3 regions of the Streptomyces sp. NPDC001848 genome follow, and region 2 is predicted to be linked to each of the others. Evidence: riboswitches for the same ligand, from Rfam matches in the RefSeq annotation. Region 2 holds a riboswitch; each other region holds the start of a gene.
What was found. Region 2 has a riboswitch for cobalamin ahead of ACFYZJ_RS05885 (cobalamin biosynthesis protein). Riboswitches for the same ligand answer to the same signal wherever they lie in the genome.
Positions count from the first base shown of each region.

Region 1 (2,191 bases), on a different contig from region 2:
CACGTACCGGATCCAGGCGCCGGGCACGGGCTTCGCGATACCCAAGAAGGGCACCCGCATCCGGCTGCGGGCCTTCACCTCGTCGCCGATGACGCTGTCGAGCCAGGACATCCACCTGGCGCCGCAGAAGGACCCGGCCTCCCACAACAAATGAGCCGTCGACGAGAGGTGAGCGCCGACAAGAAGTGAGCCGACAAGAGGTGAGCCCTCGTCAGGCCACCTGCTTCAGCAGCTCGTTCACCACCGGATCGATGACCCGGTAGCGGACGATCCGTCCCTCCTTCTCACCCGCCACCACCTCGGCCGTCCGCAGCAGCCGCAGTGCCTGCGAGACGGCCGGGTCGTTCATGCCGGTCGCCACCGCCAGGTCGGAGACGGCCAGCGGCCCGGCCCGGTGCAGGGCCAGCAGCAGGGCGAGCCGGCCGGGGTCGGCGAGCAGCGAGAAGCGTTCGGCCCAGGTGCGTACGGCCTCTGGGGCGCCGATGGCCTCGATGGCCTCGCAGACCCGGTGGCCGTCGATGGTGCGCCTGCCGGCGCGGTCGGCGGGGACGAGATGCATGCGCACATTCTCCCAGCTGTCCCCGTGTGATCTTCGATACCTCTCGATACCTGCGCAACTGTGCAGTCTTGCAGGCGTTCCGCCCCGGCCCTAAGGTGGGCGGGCCGTGGTGTTCGGGAAGACCGGTGAAAGTCCCCAGGGACTCAGGCCGGAGCGGCCCTCGCCACTGTGATCGGGGAGTTCCCGTCCCGTGCCACCCTTTTTTGGGTGGCGCCACTGGTCGCACGTCGACCGGGAAGGCTAGGGCGGGCGCGTTGATCCGTCAGCCAGGAGACCGGCCACGGCATCTCACGAAGTGATCCACGAGGTGCTGGAGCGTGACCGTATGACCCTGACCGACCCTGCCCTGCCCGAGGCCGCCTCCTTCCGCTGGCGGCGCGAGGACACCCTGCGGACCGCCGGACTGCTGGCGGTGATCGCGGCCCTGCACGTGGCGGCGTTCGGGGTGTTGTTCCTGCTGGTCGTGCCCGAGCACTACGAGGTCGGCTCCAAGGCGTTCGGCATCGGGCTCGGCGTCACCGCGTACACGCTGGGCATGCGGCACGCCTTCGACGCGGACCACATCGCCGCCATCGACAACACCACCCGCAAGCTGATGGCGGACGGCAAGCGGCCGGTGTCGGTCGGGTTCTGGTTCGCGCTCGGGCATTCCAGTGTGGTGGTGGTGCTCGCCGCGCTGATCGCCGGGGGCACCCAGCTGGCCGGGCGGCTGATGAACGAGAACTCCCGTACGCACCAGGTGCTCGGCGTGCTCGGCACGACGGTCTCCGGCTCGTTCCTCTATCTCATCGCGGCCCTCAACCTCGTGGCGTTGATGGGCATCCTGCGCGTGTTCCGGGCGATGCGTGCGGGGACGTACGACGAGAAGGAACTCGAAGCCCACCTGGACTCCCGGGGTTTCATGAACCGGATCCTCGGCCGCTTCACCCGGTCCATCAGCCGCCCCGGGCAGATGTTCCCGCTCGGCTTCCTGTTCGGCCTGGGCTTCGACACCGCGACCGAGGTCACGCTGATGGTGATGGCGGGCAGCGGGGCGGCGGCTGGGCTGCCCTGGTACGCCATCCTGTGCCTGCCGCTGCTGTTCGCGGCCGGGATGAGCCTGTTCGACACCCTCGACGGCACGTTCATGAACTTCGCCTACCAGTGGGCTTTCTCGAACCCGGTCCGCAAGGTGTTCTACAACCTCACCATCACCGGACTGTCGATCGCGGTGGCCTTCCTGATCGGCACGATCGAGCTCGTCGGAGTGTTGCACGACAAGCTGGACCTGCGGGACGCGGTGACGGGCTGGATCGCCGGGCTCGACCTCGACAACGTGGGCTTCGTCATCGTCGGGCTGTTTGTAGTGGTGTGGGCGGCCGCCCTCGCGTACTGGCGCCTGGCGAAGGTCGAGGAGCGCTGGGCTCCCCGCCCCGCCGACGGCAGGTGACGCCGGCGGGTCGGGGAGCCGGTCACTCGTCTCCGGAGGAAGCGGAGGAGCCGGTGGTGCGGCCGCGGGCGATCGCGAAGCCCGCGGCGGCAAGGCCCAGGACGCCTACGACGAGACCGGCGATGCCGAGCCCGCGGGCCGTGGAGTCGCTGGTGGCGGCGGCCTTCGTCGTGGAGGTGCTCGCCTTCTCGTCGGTGCCGGCG
Region 1 is NZ_JBIATP010000001.1:473,562-475,752, forward strand. Features, by position in the region: gene ACFYZJ_RS02145 (hypothetical protein) at 1-154, shown strand, start outside; gene ACFYZJ_RS02150 (ArsR/SmtB family transcription factor) at 212-559, opposite strand; cobalamin riboswitch at 650-857, shown strand; gene ACFYZJ_RS02155 (HoxN/HupN/NixA family nickel/cobalt transporter) at 885-1,988, shown strand; gene ACFYZJ_RS02160 (YcnI family protein) at 2,011-2,191, opposite strand, start outside.
Region 1: it holds a riboswitch for cobalamin, as region 2 does, so the genes downstream of both, ACFYZJ_RS02155 (HoxN/HupN/NixA family nickel/cobalt transporter) here and ACFYZJ_RS05885 (cobalamin biosynthesis protein) in region 2, are expected to answer to the same signal.

Region 2 (2,191 bases):
GCGAGTCGCGTGGCCGTACCGCCGCCGTCGCCCGGCCCAGGACACGGAGGCGCTCCGTGACCGGGGTGAGGCCCCACCACAGTCCCGCGCAGGCGGCGGCCACGATGGTGACCACCAGCCACACGAGGGCCCGCGCCGGGGTTCCGGGCACCAGCAGCGCGGCCAGCGCACCGATTCCGACCGCGAACATCCCCGTCGTCAGGGAGAAGAGTGCCAGCACCGCCGCCGGCGAAGGATGCGGCGCGTGGGGATCTCCCGCGCCCGCCGAGAATTCCTTGGCCCTGTCCCCCATGTGGGTCCCTCCCGTCCTCCGGACGGTCGCTCGGACGGTTCCCTCGGACGCCGTCCGCTGCCGGGTTTCTCGAGTTCGGCCAGCAAAGCACACCCCGCCGCACGGCGAAAGGCGAGGACCGGGCCGGTGCGCCGTTTCGAGTCACGCGCCGGAACGCGCGCCCCTCGACCGCCACTTCACTCCGAAAAGCACCGATTCGCGTAACTGACGTGATTTCAGCGGTGTGGGACTCGGCACACCACAGCACCGCAGGTCAAGAGCAAGTTGACGGCTGTTCTGGGCGCGTGGTGGACTGCCGGAGCCAGTACGGCGGCAGGAGAGGAAGCCGGTGCGAGTCCGGCGCGGTCCCGCCACTGTCACCGGGGAGGACCTTCCCGGGAGCCAGGAACTCTCACCGCCGGTCTCGTCGAACCAGGGCGTGGACACCCTGAGTGAGGACATATCGCCATGCGCGGCTGCCGATTGAGGTTGTGTCACCGGGCCCCTTCCGACCACACGGTCGGCTGAGCCGATGGGTGCCGATCGTGTCTTCGCGTACGGCGCCGCCGCCGGCCTCCTCGGTGACCTCCTGCTGGGCGATCCTCGCCGTGGGCATCCGGTCGCCGCGTTCGGGCGGGCCGCGGCGGCCGTGGAACGGGTGTTGTGGCGGGACCACCGCGGGTGGGGCGCGCTGCACACCGCCGTGTGCGCCGGAGGTGCCGTGGCGCTCGGGGCCGTCGCCGCACGCTCCGTACGTACCTCCCCTGCCGCCTCGGTGGCCCTGACCGCCGCCGCCACCTGGGCCGTGGTCGGCGGCACGTCGCTCGCCCGGGAGGCACGGGCCATCGGACGCGCCCTGGAGGCGGGGGACGTGGAGGCCGCACGCGCCCGCCTGCCCCATCTCTGCGGGCGGGATCCGCGGGCGCTCGACGCGGACGGGATCGCGCGGGCGGTCGTCGAGTCCGTCGCCGAGAACACCTCCGACGCCGTGGTGGGCGCGCTCACCTGGGGGGCCGTGGCCGGGGTGCCGGGTCTCGTGGGATTCCGCGCCGTCAACACGCTCGACGCCATGGTCGGGCACAAGTCGCCCCGTTACCGGCGCTACGGATGGGCCTCCGCACGGCTCGACGACCTCGCCGGGTGGCCGGGTGCGCGGCTCACCGCCGTCCTCGCGGCAGCGACGGGCCCCGACCGGCGAGGCGCCCTGCGCGCCTGGCGCGCCGATGCCGCGAAGCACCCGAGCCCCAACGCCGGGCCCGTGGAGGCCTCGTTCGCGGGGGCCCTGGGCGTCCGGCTGGGCGGAACGCTGTCGTACGGGGGGCGTGTGGAGCACCGGCCGGTACTCAACCGCGCCGGGCGCGCCGTGCGCACGGACGACATCGAGCGGACCGTACGGCTGTCCCGGCGCGTGAGCGGGCTCGCGCTCGGCATCACGGTCGCCGGGCGCCTGGTGGCACGAAGGCTTCTCGCGAAGGGACGGACCTCATGAGCGGCGGACTGCTCGTCGCCGGTACCACCTCCGACGCCGGCAAGAGCGTCGTCACCGCCGGGATCTGCCGCTGGCTGGTCCGGCAGGGGGTGAAGGTCGCGCCCTTCAAGGCGCAGAACATGTCCCTGAACTCCTTCGTCACGCGCGAGGGCGCCGAGATCGGCCGGGCGCAGGCCATGCAGGCCCAGGCGTGCCGCATCGAACCGACCGCGCTGATGAACCCCGTGCTGCTCAAGCCGGGCGGCGAGCAGAGCAGCCAGGTCGTGCTGCTCGGCAAGCCGGTCGGTGAACTGAGCGCGCGCGGGTACCACGGGGGGCGGCAGCAGCAGCTCCTCGGCACGGTGCTCGACTGCCTCGCCGAGTTGCGGGGCACGTATGACGCGGTGATCTGCGAAGGGGCGGGCAGTCCGGCCGAAATCAATCTCCGGCGG
Region 2 is NZ_JBIATP010000002.1:626,202-628,392, reverse strand. Features, by position in the region: gene ACFYZJ_RS05890 (hypothetical protein) at 1-292, opposite strand, end outside; cobalamin riboswitch at 563-704, shown strand; gene ACFYZJ_RS05885 (cobalamin biosynthesis protein) at 804-1,760, shown strand; gene ACFYZJ_RS05880 (cobyric acid synthase) at 1,757-2,191, shown strand, end outside.

Region 3 (2,191 bases), on a different contig from region 2:
ACGCGCGGCAACGGGCCGTCGGAGAAATCCGGCGGCCCGTTGTCGTACCTGTACGGCACACTCGGCCCCATGGAGCTCACCATCCGGCAGGCGAACCCCGACGAGTACGAGACGCTCGGCGAGATCACCGCCCAGGCGTACCTCCGGGACGGCCTCCTCGACTTCGGAGAGAGCGACACCTACCTCGACGAACTGAAGGACGTGGCCAAGCGGGCGGCCGCGGCAGAGGTGCTGGTGGCCGTGGCGGATGGGCAGGTGCTCGGCGGCGTCACCTTCGTACCGGCCGGCGGGCCCATGGCTGACATCGCCGGACCGGGGGAGGCCGAGATACGGATGCTCGCGGTGGCGCACGCCGCGCGCGGCCGGGGCGCCGGAGAGGCCCTCGTCCGGGCCTGCGTCGACCGCGCTCGGGCCACGGACGGCTGCGTACGGGTGGTCCTGTCGACCCAGTCCGCGATGCGCACCGCCCACCGGATCTACGAACGCCTGGGCTTTGTTCGCACACCCGAGTGGGACTGGAACCCCCTCCCTGCTGTCGACCACATCACGCTCCTCACCTACGAGTTGACGCTCTGAGAGCAAGGCGGCACAACATCTGGGGGTGGCGTTGCGGCCTGACACAAGATGTATGCTCATGCTCGCTGTCGCCGCAGGGGAATCCGGTGCGAATCCGGAACTGTCCCGCAACGGTGTACTCGTACACGTATGCCCGCATACCGTCGTACGAACGTCAGTCCGAGGACCTGCCGACAGTGCGCCCGGCCGTCCGGTCCGGGTGCCCTGACGTCCGGGCCTCGTGGAATGGGCCGGTGGACGCGACGCCGCGTGCGCTCGTGAGCTGCCCCTGCCCTCCGCCAGGCCCCGTGCCGAGCGAGGGAGAGCCCCACGTGACCATCGCGCCAGCCGATCCGGCTTCAGCCGCAGGCCTGGAAACCGACGGTCCGGGTGCCGCGCTGCTGCGGACCCTGACCGAGCTGACCGCAGACCTCCCCGACGCCGACCCCGGCCGGGTCGCCGCCGCCGCGCTGCGCGGCCGGTCCGCCCACGCCGACGACGCCGAGCTGCGTGAGCTGGCCACGGAGGCGGCCGCGGGCCTCATCCCCGAGGACCCCGCCTACTCGAGTCTGGCCGCCCGTCTGCTGACCATCGGCATCCGTGCCGAGGCCGCCTCCCAGGGCGTCACGTCGTTCACCGAGTCCATCGCCGTCGGCCACCGGGAAGGGCTCATCGCCGACCGCACCGCCGCCTTCGTACGGCTGCACGCCGACCGTCTCGACGCACTGGTGGACGAACAGGCCGACAACCGTTTCGGTTACTTCGGCCTGCGCACCCTGCACAGCCGCTATCTCCTGCGGCATCCGTCCACCCGCAAGGTCGTCGAGACGCCGCAGCACTTCATGCTCCGCGTCGCCTCCGGGCTCGCCGAGGACGACAGTCCCCGGTCCGTGGACGATGTCGCCGCGCTCTACGGGCTGATGAGCCGGCTCCACTACCTGCCCTCCTCCCCCACCCTGTTCAACTCCGGTACCCGGCACCCCCAGATGTCGTCCTGCTACCTCCTCGACTCCCCGAAGGACGAGCTGGACTCCCTCTACGAGCGCTACCACCAGGTCGCTCGTCTCTCCAAGCACGCCGGCGGCATCGGCATCGCCTTCTCCCGCATCCGCTCCCGCGGCTCGCTGATCCGCGGCACCAACGGGCACTCCAACGGCATCGTCCCGTTCCTGAAGACCCTCGACGCCTCGGTCGCCGCCGTGAACCAGGGCGGCCGGCGCAAGGGTGCCGCCGCCGTCTACCTGGAGACCTGGCACTCGGACATCGAGGAGTTCCTGGAGCTGCGCGACAACACCGGCGAGGACGCCCGCCGCACCCACAACCTCAACCTGGCGCACTGGATCCCGGACGAGTTCATGCGCCGGGTCGACGCCGACCAGCAGTGGTCGCTGTTCTCCCCCTCGGACGTGCCCGAGCTGGCCGACCTGTGGGGCGAGGAGTTCGACGCCGCCTACCGCAGGGCGGAGGCGGCGGGGCTCGCCAGGAGGACGATCCCCGCCCGGGACCTGTACGGCCGCATGATGCGCACCCTCGCGCAGACCGGCAACGGCTGGATGACGTTCAAGGACGCCGCCAACCGCACCGCCAACCAGACGGCCGAGCCGGGCCACGTGATCCACTCCTCCAACCTCTGCAC
Region 3 is NZ_JBIATP010000007.1:83,890-86,080, forward strand. Features, by position in the region: gene ACFYZJ_RS15895 (GNAT family N-acetyltransferase) at 70-576, shown strand; cobalamin riboswitch at 594-766, shown strand; gene ACFYZJ_RS15900 (ribonucleoside-diphosphate reductase subunit alpha) at 888-2,191, shown strand, end outside.
Region 3: it holds a riboswitch for cobalamin, as region 2 does, so the genes downstream of both, ACFYZJ_RS15900 (ribonucleoside-diphosphate reductase subunit alpha) here and ACFYZJ_RS05885 (cobalamin biosynthesis protein) in region 2, are expected to answer to the same signal.